3 regions of the uncultured Luteimonas sp. genome follow, and region 1 is predicted to be linked to each of the others. Evidence: riboswitches for the same ligand, from Rfam matches in the RefSeq annotation. Region 1 holds a riboswitch; each other region holds the start of a gene.

Region 1 (4,712 bases):
TGTCTCGCTGCGCGCGGCGGCCGAACTGCGGCCGGCGCTCCTGATCTCGATCGCGCCGCCGGCCGGGCGCTGGGATTTCGAGGCCATCACCCTGCCGACCATGCCCTGGCTGGTGATCCAGGGCGAGGCCGACGAGGTCGTCGAGCCGCAGGCGGTCTACGACTGGCTGGAGGAGAGCGGTGCCCAGGCCGAACTGGTGCGCATGCCCGACACCAGCCACTTCTTCCACCGCAAGCTGATCGACCTGCGCGGCGCGATCAAGCACGGCGTGCACGCCTACCTGCCTGCCGCCAATGGTTGAGGCGGACGCGGCGATGCCGCCGTCGGCGCACTACCGCGCCGGCGTCGAACGCGGCGACTGGAGCGACGACCCGGCGCAGCGCGAGGCGCTGCAGGCGCTCGACCGCATCCACGCCGCGCTGTTGCAGCCGGCGCCGCGTACCGGGCTGTTCGCGCGCCTGCTGGGCAGCGAACCCCAGGACGCACCGCAGGGCCTGTACCTGTGGGGCGGGGTGGGCCGCGGCAAGACCTTCCTGGTCGACCTGTTCTACGCCGCGCTGCCGCTGCCGGAGGTGCGCAGCGCGGCGCTGGCCAGCGGCGCCCTGCCGCAGCCGGCGCCGGCCCGCGGCCCGGCGGGCAAGCGCCGCACCCACTTCCACCGCTTCATGCGCAGCGTGCACGCGCAGCTGCGCGCCCACGCCGGCGAGCGCGACCCCCTGGCGACGATCGTGCGCGAATGGCGACGCCGGATGCGCGTGCTGGTGCTCGACGAGTTCTTCGTCAGCGACATCGGCGACGCCATGATCCTGGCGCGGCTGCTGGAGCGCATGTTCGCCGAGGGCATCGTGCTGGTGACCACGTCCAACGTCGACCCGCCCGACCTGTACCGCGACGGCCTGCAGCGCGCGCGCTTCCTGCCGGCGATCGAGCTGGTGCAGCGCCACTGCCAGGTCGTGCACCTGGACAGCGACACCGACTACCGGCTGCGCGCGCTGACCCGCTCGCCGGTCTACCGCGCGCCGCTCGACCCGGGCGCGCATGCCTGGCTGGAGTCGCGCTGGCGCGAGCTGGGCGGCGACGACAGCCACCGCGACGCCGGCATCGAGATCGACGGGCGCCGGATCGCGGTGCGCGCGCGCTGCAAGGACATGGCCTGGTTCGACTTCGCGGCGCTGTGCGAAGGCCCGCGCGGCAATGCCGACTACATCGAGATCGCACGCGAGTTCCACACCGTGCTGGTCGGCGGGATCCCGGTCCTGGACGACCTGCGCAACGACGCCGCGCGCCGCTTCGTGCATCTGGTCGACGAGCTCTACGACAGCCAGGTCAACCTGGTCTGCACCGCGGACGCGGCGCCGCACGCGCTGTACACCGGCGAGCGCCTGGTCGGCGCGTTCGAACGCACCGCCTCGCGCCTGATCGAGATGCAGAGCGCCGAGTACCTGGCCAGCGAGCACCGCGGCGGCTGAAGACCCCGGCCCGTGGGAGCGCGCTCGCGCGCGAACTGCGTTCGCGACCAAGGTCGCTCCCACTGCCAGCTGCAAGCTCCCACTGCCAGCTGCAAGACGCTCGCCCCGTGGGAGCGCGCTTGCGCGCGAAGGGCACTCGCGCCCAGGGTTGCTCCCACTGCCGGCTGCAGGACGCTCACCCCGTGGGAGCGCGCTTGCGCGCGAAGGGCATTCGCTTCCAGGGTTACTCCCACCGCCAGCTGCAGGACTCTCGCCCCGTGGGAGCGCGCTTGCGCGCGAAGGGCACTCGCGACCAGGTCGCTCCTGCACAAGGCCGCCGACCTTCGCGTGGTGGGAGCGCGCTTGCGCGCGAGAGGCGTTCGCGACCGGGGTCGCTCCCACAGGAATCCCTGTTCAGGCCACAACATTTCCGGTTGACCGCTCCGGATGACCCCACTATCTTGTGGCCCGTCGGTTCCCTGCGCCCAGCGCAGGGATGAAAAGGGAAGCCCGGTGACGCCCGCCCGCGAGGGTCGCGGCCAGTCCGGCACTGCCCCGCAGCGGTAACCGGGAACGAACCCGCCACCAGCACTGGAGCCTGCGCTCCGGGAAGCGGCGGGGGAGGTGGACGCCAAGGCGTCCGTACCCGTGAGTCCGAAGACCTGCCGACAGCCGCGCGCATGCACGCCGCGCGGTGCCGGCCGCGGAATCTCCGGGGGGAGATGGCTGGTGAAGCAGGAATCCGGACGCGGCCCGTCGCTGCGTCCCCGTTCCTGCGACGCCGCCCGTCCACCCTTGCCTCCAACGCCACGCCCGCCTGCGAGGGTCAGGTCGGCCGTGCGCCATCCACGGAGGACGCATGCCCCATTCCAACGAGCCCCACGACGCCGTCGCGGCCGCCCCTGCACGCACGCCGCCGGCCGGCGCCGCCAGCAGCCGCATGGCCGCGCCGGCCCCCGCCGTCGACGGCGACGACGCGATCCCGCCGCCGAAGGCCGATACCGAGGCCGGCGCCACCGCAGCGACCGCTGATGGGCACGTCGGGACCTGGATCACCAAGGAAGCCGGCAACCGCCGCATTCCCTACGACCGCGCCCGGCTGGAGCGCGCGATCGACCGCGTGCACGCGGAGTTCGCGCAGCTCGACATCGCCGACTACAAGCGCAGCGTGTTCGGCTTCGTCGAGCGCAAGGACGCGGTGAACGCCGACGATCTCACCGACCACCTGATCCGCGAGGCCGAGGCCCGCGTCGACGTGACCGCGCCGGAGTGGGAGATGTTCGCCGCGCGCCTGTACCTGCACCGCCTGTACAAGCGCGCCGGCCGCAACCGCTTCTACGACGCCGGGCAGAAGTACGGCTCCTATGTCGGGCTGCAGGAATCGCTGGCCGACCGCAACATCTATTCCAACGACATCCTGCGCGCCTACTCCAAGGAAGAGCTGATCGAGGCGGGCCGGATGATCGATCCGGCGCGCGACAGGCTATTCGCCTACAACGGCCTGTACCTGCTGGCCACGCGCTACCTCGCCACCGACCATGCGCGCAACGTTTACGAACTGCCGCAGGAGCGCTGGCTGACCATCGCGCTGTACCTGATGCAGCACGAACGCCCACGCGAGCGACGCATGCAGCTGGTGGGCGAGGCCTACTGGGCGCTGTCGAACCTGTACATGACCGTGGCCACGCCGACGCTGCAGAACGCCGGCAGGACCGGCGGACAGCTGTCGTCGTGCTTCATCGACACGGTCGACGATTCGCTGCAGGGCATCTACGACTCCAATACCGACATCGCCCGCGTCTCCAAGGGCGGCGGCGGCGTGGGCGCCTACATGGGCTACGTGCGCTCGTCCGGCTCGTCGATCCGCGGCGTGCCCAACTCCTCGGGCGGCGTGGTGCCGTGGATCAAGCAGCTCAACAACACCGCCGTGTCGGTCGACCAGCTCGGCCAGCGCAAGGGCGCGGTGGCGGTGTACCTGGACATCTGGCACCGCGACATCGAGGCCTTCCTCGACCTTCGCCTCAACAACGGCGACCAGCGCCTGCGCGCGCACGACGTGTTCACCTCGGTGTGCATCCCCGACCTGTTCATGGAGGCGGTGGAGCGTCGCGGCGAGTGGTACCTGTTCGACCCGCACGAGGTGCGGCGGATCAAGGGCTGGTACCTGCAGGACTTCTACGACGAGCGCCGCGGCCAGGGCAGCTTCCGCGAGCGCTACGAAGAGGTCGTCGCCGACGAGCGGATCAGCCGCAGGACGGTCAAGGCGATCGACATCTTCAAGCGGATCATGGTCAGCCAGCTGGAGACCGGCAACCCGTTCATGTTCTACCGCGACGAGGTCAACCGGAAGAACCCGAACAAGCACGCCGGCATGGTGTACTCGTCGAACCTGTGCACCGAGATCCTGCAGAACATGAGCCCGACGAAGCTCATGCAGGAAATCATCTCCGGCAACCAGATCGTGACCACGCGCCAGGCCGGCGACTTCGTGGTCTGCAACCTGTCGTCGATCAACCTCGGCCGCGCCGTGCTGCCGCCCGAAGGCCAGGGTGACCTGATCACCGACGTGCTTGAGCGGCTGGTCCCGATCCAGGTGCGCATGCTCGACAACGTGATCGACCTCAACGAGCTTCCGGTGCCGCAGGCGACGATCACCAACCGCAAGTACCGCGCGATCGGCCTGGGCACGTTCGGTTGGCACCACCTGCTGGCGCGCAAGGGCATCCACTGGAACGAGCCGGCGGCCGAGGAGTTCAGCGACGCGCTGTACGAACGGATCAACTACCTCACCATCCAGGCGAGCACGGACCTGGCGAAGGAGAAGGGCACCTATCCGGCGTTCAGCGGCAGCGACTGGCATACCGGCGCGTACTTCCGCGACCGCGGCTACAACAGCCCGCAGTGGCTGGACCTGGCCGCGCAGGTGGCGGTCAACGGCGTGCGCAACGGCTGGCTGCTGGCGGTGGCACCGAACATGTCGACCGCGCAGATCGCCGGCTCCACCGCTTCGATCGACCCGATCTACTCGGCGTTCTACTACGAGGAGAAGAAGGACTATCGCCGCCCGGTCGCGGCGCCGGGCCTGTCGCTCGACACCTGGCCCTACTACGAGAAGGGCGCCTACAAGGTCGACCAGTTCGCCTCGGTACGCCAGAACGCGCGCCGCCAGCGCCACGTCGACCAGGCGATCAGCTTCAACCTGTACGTGCCCTCGACCATCCGCGCCTCGACCTTGCTGGAGCTCCACATGACGGCGTGGCGGGA
Region 2 (4,712 bases), on a different contig from region 1:
GACCACGCTCGACGAATACCGCAAGTACGTGGAGAAGGACGCCGCGCTGGAGCGGCGCTTCCAGAAGGTGTTCGTGGGCGAGCCCAGCGTGGAGGACACGATCGCCATCCTGCGCGGGCTCAAGGAGCGCTACGCGGTGCACCACGGCGTGGAGATCACCGATCCGGCGATCGTCGCCGCGGCCACGTTGTCCAACCGCTACATCGCCGACCGCCAGCTGCCGGACAAGGCCATCGACCTGATGGACGAGGCCGCGTCGCGCATCCGCATGGAGATCGACTCCAAGCCGGAGGAACTGGACCGCAAGGAGCGCCGGCTGATCCAGCTCAAGATCCAGCGCGAGGCGCTGAAGAAGGAGAAGGACGCCGAGTCGAAGCAGCGCCTGGCCGACCTGGAAACCGAGATCGAAGGCCTGGAGCGCGACTACAACGACCTCGAGGAAATCTGGAAGGCCGAGAAGGCCACCGTGCAGGGCGCCACGAAGATCAAGGAACAGATCGAGCAGGCGCGGCTGCAGCTCGAGGCCGCGCAGCGCCAGCAGGACTACGCCAGGATGAGCGAAATCCAGTACGGCACGCTGCCGGAGCTGGAGAAGCAGCTCAAGGCGGCGCAGGAGGCCGAGACCACCGGCTTCCAGCTGCTGCAGGACCGGGTGACCGCCGAGGAGATCGCGGAAGTCGTCGCGCGCTGGACCGGCATCCCGGTGTCCAAGATGCTCGAGGGCGAGCGCGAGAAGCTGCTGAAGATGGAAGACGCGCTGCACGGGCGCGTGGTCGGGCAGGACGAGGCGATCAAGGTCGTGTCCGATGCGGTGCGCCGCTCGCGCGCGGGGCTGTCGGATCCCAATCGTCCCAGTGGCTCGTTCCTGTTCCTGGGCCCGACCGGCGTGGGCAAGACCGAGCTGTGCAAGGCGCTGGCGGAATTCCTGTTCGACTCGAGCGATGCGATGGTACGCATCGACATGAGCGAGTTCATGGAGAAACACGCGGTCTCGCGCCTGGTCGGTGCGCCTCCGGGCTATGTCGGCTACGAGGAGGGCGGCTACCTCACCGAGGCGGTGCGGCGCCGGCCCTACAGCGTGATCCTGCTCGACGAGGTCGAGAAGGCGCATCCGGACGTGTTCAACATCCTGCTGCAGGTGCTCGACGACGGCCGCCTGACCGATGGACAGGGGCGCACGGTGGACTTCCGCAACACGGTCATCGTGATGACCTCCAACCTGGGCAGCCAGATGATCCAGGAGCTGTCGGGCGACACGCCGGAAAGCTACACGCAGATGAAGGCCGCGGTGATGGGCGTGGTGCAGGCGCACTTCCGGCCCGAGTTCATCAACCGGCTCGACGACATCGTGGTGTTCCATCCGCTGGACAAGGCGCAGATCAAGTCGATCGCGCGCATCCAGCTGCGCGGACTGGAAAAGCGCCTGGCCGAGCGCGGCATCCGCATCGAGGTCTCCGACAAGGCTTTCGATCTGCTCGGTAACGTCGGCTTCGACCCGGTCTACGGCGCGCGACCGCTTAAGCGCGCGATCCAGCAGCAGCTGGAGAACCCGCTGGCGCAGCAGATCCTGTCGGGCGCCTTCGGCCATGGCGATACCGTGCGGGTGGACGCCGAAGGTGGCAGGCTGGTGTTCGGCAAGACCTGATCGCAGCTGGACAGGGAACGCGGCCTGCCCATCGTGGGAGGCCCTGCTCAACGCGCCGACCTTGCTGGTAGACTGGCGCCGCCTGAGGTGATCGCCGGCCTGGCCGGTGGTTGAAACGGGAATCCGGTGCGACACGTCGTCCAGCGACGACGCGGCAATTCCGGAGCTGCCCCCGCAACGGTAGGCGAGCAAAGGTCCGCATACAGCCACTGTGCTTGACGCATGGGAAGGCGCGGACCGGGAGCGACGGTCGCAACGACACGACGCCCCACTCGCGAGCCCGGAGACCGGCCACGGGTTTCGATTGGCACGCGGTGGGCGCTGTCATGGGGCCCGTGCGCCTGCACGTCGCGCCATGACCACTCCTTGCCGTTTGCCTGGCCCAACGACTCCGCGCGGGCAGGCGCGGTCAAGGAGTTCCCTGTGCAGTTCCCCCGGCATTGCCTTGCCGTGGCCGCGCTTGCGGCCGCGTGCTCCCCACTGTTTCCCGCGCACGCCTCCGGTCCGGTCGCCGCGACCGACCTCGACGAGGTCGTGGTCACCGCCACCCGCACCGCGCGCACCCAGGACCAGTCGCTCGCGGCGGTCAGCGTGATCGACCGCGAGCGCATCGAGCGCCTGCAACCGCCCTCGCTGCCGGCGCTGCTGCGCGGCCTGCCGGGCGTCTCGCTGGCCAACAACGGCGGGCCGGGCAAGTCGACCTCGCTGTACCTGCGCGGCACCGAGTCCGACCACGTGCTGGTGCTGGTCGACGGCGTCAAGATCGGCTCGGCGACCAGCGGCGGCGCCGCGCTGCAGGACATTCCGGTCGAACTGGTCGAGCGGATCGAGATCGTGCGCGGGCCGTTCTCCAGCCTGTACGGCTCGGAGGCGCTCGGCGGCGTGGTGCAGATCTTCACCCGGCGCCCGAAGGGCGCGTTCGCGCCGTACCTGGGCGTCGGCATCGGCAGCGAGCGGACCCGCAACCTGTCGGCCGGCGTCGCCGGTCGCGCCGGCGAAGGCTGGTATTCGCTGGGTGCGGCCCATACCGAAACCGACGGCATCGACGCCTACCGCGGCGACCCGTCGCGCGCCACGCCCGAGCCCTACCTGGACCCCGACCGCGACGGCTACCGCAACAGCTCGGTGACGCTGCAGGGCGGCTACCGCTTCGGCGAGCACTGGGACGCCGAGGCCCGCGTGTTCCGCGCGCAGGCCCACAACGAATACGACGGCAGCCAGAACAACGAGGCCGACAACGTCCAGCAGGTCGTCGCCGCGCGCCTGCGCTACACCGCCGACGGCCCGCTGACGCTGGTGCTCAACGCCGGGCGCAGCGCCGACCTCAGCGATGCCTACATGGACGGCGTCTATTCGAGCACCTTCGACACCCGCCGCGCGGTCGCCTCGCTGCAGGCCGACATCGGCATCGGCGAAGGGCTGCTCAGCGCCGGCCTGGACTGGCAGGGCGACGAGGTCGACAGCACCACCGTCTACACCGTCGACCGCCGCCACAACCGCGCGCTGTTCGCGCAGTGGCAACAGGAGATCGGCAAGCACGCGCTGCAAGCCAGCCTGCGCCGGGACGACAACAGCCAGTTCGGCGGCCGCACCACCGGCAGCGCGCTGTGGGGCTGGGACTTCGCCGATGCGCTGCGGCTGACCGCCAGCTACGGCACCGCGTTCAAGGCGCCGACCTTCAACGAGCTGTACTTCACCGGCTACGGCAACCCCGACCTGCGGCCGGAGACGTCGGACAGCATCGAGCTGGGACTGCGCGGCGAGCACGGCCATGGCGGCTGGGCCATCAATGCCTTCCAGTCGGAGATCGACGACCTGATCGCCTACGACTCGCGCCTGGTCGACGACACGCATCCCTACGGGCAGCCCAACAACATCGACCGCGCCCGCATCCGCGGGCTGGAGCTGGTCGGCCACGCCACGCTGGCCGGGTGGCTGCTGCAGGCCAACGCCTCGTGGCTGAACCCGCGCAACGACAGCAACGGCGCCAGCGCGGGCAACGTCCTGCCGCGCCGCGCACGCCGCACCGCACGGCTGGAGGCGGACCGCGAACTGGGCCGGTTCAGCATCGGCGCCACGGTCAACGCCGCCGGCGAGCGGTTCGACGACCTCGCCAACCGCAAGCGGATGGCCGGCTACGCCACCGTCGACCTGCGCGTGGGCTACGCGCTGGCGCCGCAATGGCAGCTGCGCCTGGGCACCGACAACGTGTTCGACCGCGACTACGAGACCGCGAAGTTCTACCGCCAGCCCGGTCGCAGCTGGCTGCTGAGCCTGCGTTACAGCGGCGGAGGCTGAGCCCGTCGGCGTCGTTGCCGCAGCCCGATCCCGGACTCGACCCCGAGTCGCCGAACCGATCCCGCATCCACTTCCGGAGCCCTCCATGATCAATCCCAGTTCGAACCTTCCGTTCTCTTCCCGCCATGCGCAGACCTGCGTCGCCATCGTGCTGGCGGTCCTGCTGGTGGCCACACGCGGCAACCACGTCGCCAGCATCCACGCCCTGCCCAGCGGCTCGTGGGCGGTGTTCTTCCTGGCCGGTGCGCTGCTGCGCCCGCGCTGGGCGTTCCTGGCGCTGTTCGCGCTGGCGGTGTCGGTCGACTTCGCCAGTCTGACGCTGGAACGCATCGCCGAGACCTGCATGACGCCCGGCTACTGGATGCTGCTGCCGGCCTATGCGCTGCTGTGGGGCGGCGGGCGGCTCTACGCGCGGCTCCACGTCGAGCGGCCGGACACCGTGATGCGGCTGATGGCGGTACTGGCGGCGACCTCGGTGCTGGCCTACCAGTTCTCCGGCGGCGGCCACTACCTGCTGTCGGGAACGCAGCCAGACCCGAGCGTGGCGGAGTACGTGGCACGGATGCTGAAGTACCTGCCGCAGCGGTTGTTCAGCCTGTCGGTCTACGTGGCGGCCGCCGCCGCGATGTACGCGGCATGGCGGGTGGCCGGGCGCGTGGCGGGGGGTTCTGCCCACGCCCGCGGGGCCTGAGCCGGTGGGCGGCGTGCGCGTGGATAGCCCCGACACCGCCGACACTGCGGGCGCGGCCGGCACCCCGGAGCGCCATCG
Region 3 (4,712 bases), 290 kb from region 1:
TACCGCCGCGATTTCGATCTCGACGCCGCCGGTGCCTGGCGCGTGATGGGCGACCTGCGCGAGCTGCTGCATGGTGGCGCCGCGTCCGCGCGGGTCAAGGCGCCGGCCGGCCGCTGACCGGGCCCGTCCCACCTGCCTGCGGGCGCGCTTCGGCGCCGGGATCGCGAGCCGCCAGCGCCACGCATGACGCCGGATCGTCCGCGGCCACCGCAGCTGGTTCGCATGCGGGGCCGCGGACGGGATGCCGGCTCAGCGCGGCAGCGGTCGCCAGCGCAGGGTCAGGTGGTACTCGCGTCCCGGCTGGTGGTACCAGGCGACCGTTTCGTACTCGCGGTCGAACAGGTTGCTGGCGCGCGCCGCCACGGTCCACTCGCGGCCCAGCGCGTACTCCAGGCGCAGGTCCGCGGTGGCATGGCCGCCCAGGCGCACGCGGTTGGCGGCGTCGTCATAGCGCGCACCCGTGCCCTGCACGCTGACGCCGGCACGCAGCGCACCGAACGCGCGGTCGATGTCGATGCGCCCGCTGGTGCGTGCGCGCCGCGGCAGCACGTTGTCGTGGTGGACGCCGGCGCTGCGGTCGCGCGGATCGGCATGGCTGAGCTGCGCGGACAGGTCGAAGCCGGCCAGGGTCGTGCCCACGGTGAGTTCCGCGCCGCGGATGCGCGCCTGGTCGATGTTGCTGCCCACGCCGAGGAAGTCCGGCGGCGGATACACGAACACGATCAGGTCGTCGATGCGGCTCTCGTACACGTCCAGCGACCAGCGGTGGCTCGCGGTGGTGCGCGACAGGCCCAGGTTGAGGCTGCGCGAGGTTTCCGGCTGCAGCCAGGGACTCTCGGAGCCGGGGTAGTAGAGGTCGTTGAAGGTCGGTGCCTTGAATCCGGTGCCTGCGCTGGCGGCCAGGCGCAGGCCGTCGCCCAGCGCCATGCCCCAGCCCAGGCTGCCGGTGACGTGGCTGCCGAACTGTTCGTTGTCGTCGTTGCGCAGGCTGGCCTGCAGGCGCTGCGCGCCGAAGCGGCCGTCGTAGGCGAGGAACACGCCGGTGTTGTCGCGGGCGTCCACCGTATAGGGCACGAGACTGTCGACGTGATCGCTCAGATGGTCGATGCCGGCGCTGAGCAGGTGGCCCGGGCGCAGTCGCAGGTCGGCCTGCACCGAGGCGCTGTCGCGGCGGGTGACGAAGGCGCTGCGCAGTGCGTCTCCCTGGTAGTCGTCGGACCGATCCTGGTTGCGTGCCAGCGCGGCATTGAGTTCGAGTCGCCCGTCCAGCGGGGCATGGCGAAGGCGCAGCCCGGCCACCTGCTGGCGGACTTCGGAGCGGTTGGTCCAGGAACCGTCGAACTCGGTGTCGCCGTCGGCCTGCAGGAAGTTGCCCTCCAGCTCCAGTCCGTCGCGCAGCTGGACTCCGCCGCGCAGGCCCAGCGAGACGTTGCGGTAGCCGTCGTCGTCCGGCTCGTCGGCGAAGCAGCCCTGGAACAGCGCGCCGGAGCCGCGGCAGGCGTTGAAGCCGTCGGTGGACTCGTAGCCGCCATGCACGGCGAGCCAGCCGCGCGTCCCGCGCAGGTCGAAGCCGGCGCTGATCTCGCGGCTGTCGTGGCTGCCTGCGCCCAAGGTGAGATGCGGCGACAGGCCGGGGGCATCGCTGCGGCGGGTGAAGATCTGGATCACCCCGCCGATCGCCTCGGAGCCGTACAGGCTCGAGCGCGGGCCGCGGATGATCTCGATCCGCTCGATCTGCGACAGCGGCAGGTCCTGGATCGCGGCCATGCCGGCGGTGGCCGAGTTCATCTTGATGCCGTCGACCAGCACCAGCACGTGGTCGGATTCGGCGCCGCGCAGGAACAGGCTGCTGAGCTTGCCGCGGCCGCCGGTGTTGCCGACGTCGATGCCGGCGCGGCCGCGCAGCAGGCCGATCAGGTCGCGCGCCTGGCTGCGCTCGATCTGCTCGCGGTCGAGCACCTGCGCCGGTACCAGGCTCTCGGCCAGCAACACCTCGGTGCGGGTGCCGGTGACCACGACCTCGTCGAGGTCGACGGGGCCCGATTCGGCGGTCGCCACGAGGGGCAGGGCCGCGGCGACCGCGGCGGCGAGCAGGGAAACGGAAAAGGTCAGGGAATTGCGGTTCAACTTCACATCGGCTCCATCGCGCGCCCCGCGCGCCTTGCATGGCGTTGGAGTTGCGCGGGAGGAGACGGCGGACGGCACGCGACGGCGCACGGCACGCCGCGACGCCCTCCGCATCGCAACCAGTGGACTCCATGGCCGGTCTCCGGACTCGCGAGTGGGGCATGGCGCCCCGGCCGACGCGCCTTCCCATGCATGTGCACAGTGGCGGATGCGGCGGCCGTACTCGCTTACCGTTGCGGGGGCAGTGCCGGAATGGCTGCGTCGCGCGCTGCGACGCCGGCGTCACCGGCTTCCCGTTTCAGCCCTTGGACGACAGTCCGCGGGCCACCCTGGAGCTGGCGGCATTGTACGGGATGGGGAAACCGGGGTCAGAGTCGACTTTCCCGCACATCCCACTCTGGCCTGTATCACGCCGGAAAGTCGACTCTGACCCCGGTTTCACCGTGGCGACCGCTGGCGCTCAGTCGCGCTCGTCGCCCGCCGGTTCGTCGAGGAACCCGAACGAAGTGCCGGCGCCTTCCTCCTGGTGATGCGTCGTGGTCACCGGCGCGGCGGCCGGGCGCCCGCGCGGCGGCGGCAGTTCGGCGGTCGCCGCTTCCACCGCGGCCACCAGCTCGGCGCGGCGGGCTTCCGGCACTTCCTGCCAGTGGCAGTCCTGCATCGCGCCTTCCAGCGCGTAGAGCATGTTCAGGCTCGGCTTGAATCCGGCGCGCCGGACGCGCATGAACGCGTCCACCGGGCCGGCGGCGACCAGGTCCTCGTTCGTGCGCAGGCCCACCTGGCGCAGCCAGGCGGCGGATTTCGGACCGATGTTGCGCATCTTCAGCGGTGCATTCATGACAGGGATTCGACCCAGATGCGGGCGATGGCTTCCAGCCCCTCCTGGTCTTCAACGTCGAAACGGCCGGGTTCAGGACTGTCGAGGTCGAACACGCCGACCAGTTCGCCGCGATGGACCAGCGGCACCACCAGTTCCGAGCGCGAAGCCGCGTCGCAGGCGATGTGGCCGGGGAAGGCGTGCACGTCCTCGATGCGCTGGGTCTGCCGGCTGCTGGCCGCCTTGCCGCAGACGCCGCGGTCGAGCGGGATGCGCACGCAGGCCGGCAGGCCCTGGAACGGCCCGACCACCAGCTCGGTGCCGTCGAAGAAGTAGAAGCCGACCCAGTTCAGCTGCGGCAGCGCGTGGTAGACCAGCGCCGAGAGGTTGGCGGCGTTGGCGATTCGGTCGCGCTCGCCGTGCAGCAGCGCGCGTGCCTGGTCCGCGAGCTGGGCGTATTGCTGCGGCTTGTCGCCGCTTAGACTGGCAGCAGTGAACATGCCGGCAGTGTAGCAGCGCGTGGCTGGCGTCCCGGAGGATGGATGAAGCAGGTTCCAGATCGTGTCGCCGCCTTGGCGTGCAGGCGCGAGACGCGGAGGTCGATGTCCATGCAGCGGGACGGAGGCACGGCATGAGCCGTGCCTGGTTCGTCACCGGCACCGACACCGGCGTGGGCAAGACCTTCGCCTCGGTGGCGTTGCTGCACGCGCTGCGCGCGCGCGGCCTGCGCGTGGCGGGCATGAAGCCGGTGGCCAGCGGCTGCGAACGCGGCGACGACGGCTGGCGCAACGACGATGCGCTGGCGCTGCAGTCGGCGAGCGATCCACTGCCCGCCTACGCGGACGTCAATCCGTTCGCGCTGCCGGCCGCGACCGCGCCGCAACTGGCCGCACGCGATGCCGGCATCACGGTGGCGTTGACGCCGCTGCAGGCCGCGTTCGCACGGCTGTCGGCGCGCGCCGATGCTGTCGTGGTGGAGGGTGCCGGCGGCTGGCTCGCGCCGATGGGCGATGGCCTGGAACAGTCGGCGATGGCGCGCGCGGTGGGCGGCGAGGTGCTGCTGGTCGTGGGACTGCGCCTGGGCTGCCTGAGCCACGCGCGGCTGACCGCAGGCGCGATCGCGGCCGATGGCTGTCGACTGGCCGGCTGGATCGGCAACCGGGTCGATCCGGGGTTCGACCGCGTCGACGATTACCTGGCCCTGCTGCGCGAAGCGCTGCCGGCGCCGTGCCTGGGCGTGCTGGCGCATGGCGCCGATCCGGCCGGCGCATTGCCGGGCCTGCCCGAGGCAATGTTCGCGCCACGACCGCGGTAGCGGCGCGCACGTGGTGCGACGCCGCCTGTCGCGCCCTCATTCCGCGGCAGGAAGCCATCGCGCGTCCGGTCGCATCGCAAGGCGCCCCACGCAGCAGCTGCCGTGGGGCGCCAGGTCCGTGTTCCTCAGCCGTGCTGCGGCCGCGGTGCCGCGTCCGGCGCATCGTCGACGCCGGTCCGGGCATGGGCCGGCTCGTGCGCATGGTCGCGCGCCAGGTACAGGTAGAACGCCGGCAGCACGAACAGGGTGAACATCGTGCCGATGGTCATGCCCGAGGCGATCACCGTGCCCATCGAGAACCGCGAGGCCGCGCCCGGGCCCTTGGCGATCAGCAGCGGGATCATCGCGAACACCAGCGCGGCGGTGGTCATCAGCACCGGGCGCAGGCGGATCGCGGTGGCTTCCTCGATCGCCTCGCGCTTGGACAGGCCCTGCTCGATCTGCAGCTTGTTG

What was found. A riboswitch is a leader RNA that binds a small molecule or an ion and turns the genes downstream of it on or off. The one in region 1 is predicted to bind cobalamin.
Region 2: another riboswitch for cobalamin. It lies ahead of btuB (TonB-dependent vitamin B12 receptor); the one in region 1 lies ahead of Q0863_RS10060 (ribonucleoside-diphosphate reductase subunit alpha).
Region 3: another riboswitch for cobalamin. It lies ahead of btuB (TonB-dependent vitamin B12 receptor); the one in region 1 lies ahead of Q0863_RS10060 (ribonucleoside-diphosphate reductase subunit alpha).

The regions. Positions count from the first base shown of each region.
Region 1 covers NZ_CANLNF010000003.1:458,112-462,823, forward strand. The annotation lists gene Q0863_RS10050 (alpha/beta hydrolase) at 1-301, shown strand, start outside; gene zapE (cell division protein ZapE) at 315-1,469, shown strand; cobalamin riboswitch at 1,904-2,133, shown strand; gene Q0863_RS10060 (ribonucleoside-diphosphate reductase subunit alpha) at 2,389-4,712, shown strand, end outside.
Region 2 covers NZ_CANLNF010000008.1:35,211-39,922, forward strand. The annotation lists gene clpB (ATP-dependent chaperone ClpB) at 1-1,645, shown strand, start outside; cobalamin riboswitch at 1,714-1,956, shown strand; gene btuB (TonB-dependent vitamin B12 receptor) at 2,096-3,943, shown strand; gene Q0863_RS15290 (hypothetical protein) at 4,029-4,634, shown strand; gene cobO (cob(I)yrinic acid a,c-diamide adenosyltransferase) at 4,654-4,712, shown strand, end outside.
Region 3 covers NZ_CANLNF010000003.1:166,280-170,991, reverse strand. The annotation lists gene gph (phosphoglycolate phosphatase) at 1-117, shown strand, start outside; gene btuB (TonB-dependent vitamin B12 receptor) at 250-2,127, opposite strand; cobalamin riboswitch at 2,243-2,474, opposite strand; gene Q0863_RS08790 (TfoX/Sxy family protein) at 2,588-2,965, opposite strand; gene Q0863_RS08785 (GAF domain-containing protein) at 2,962-3,444, opposite strand; gene bioD (dethiobiotin synthase) at 3,576-4,259, shown strand; gene Q0863_RS08775 (efflux RND transporter permease subunit) at 4,385-4,712, opposite strand, start outside.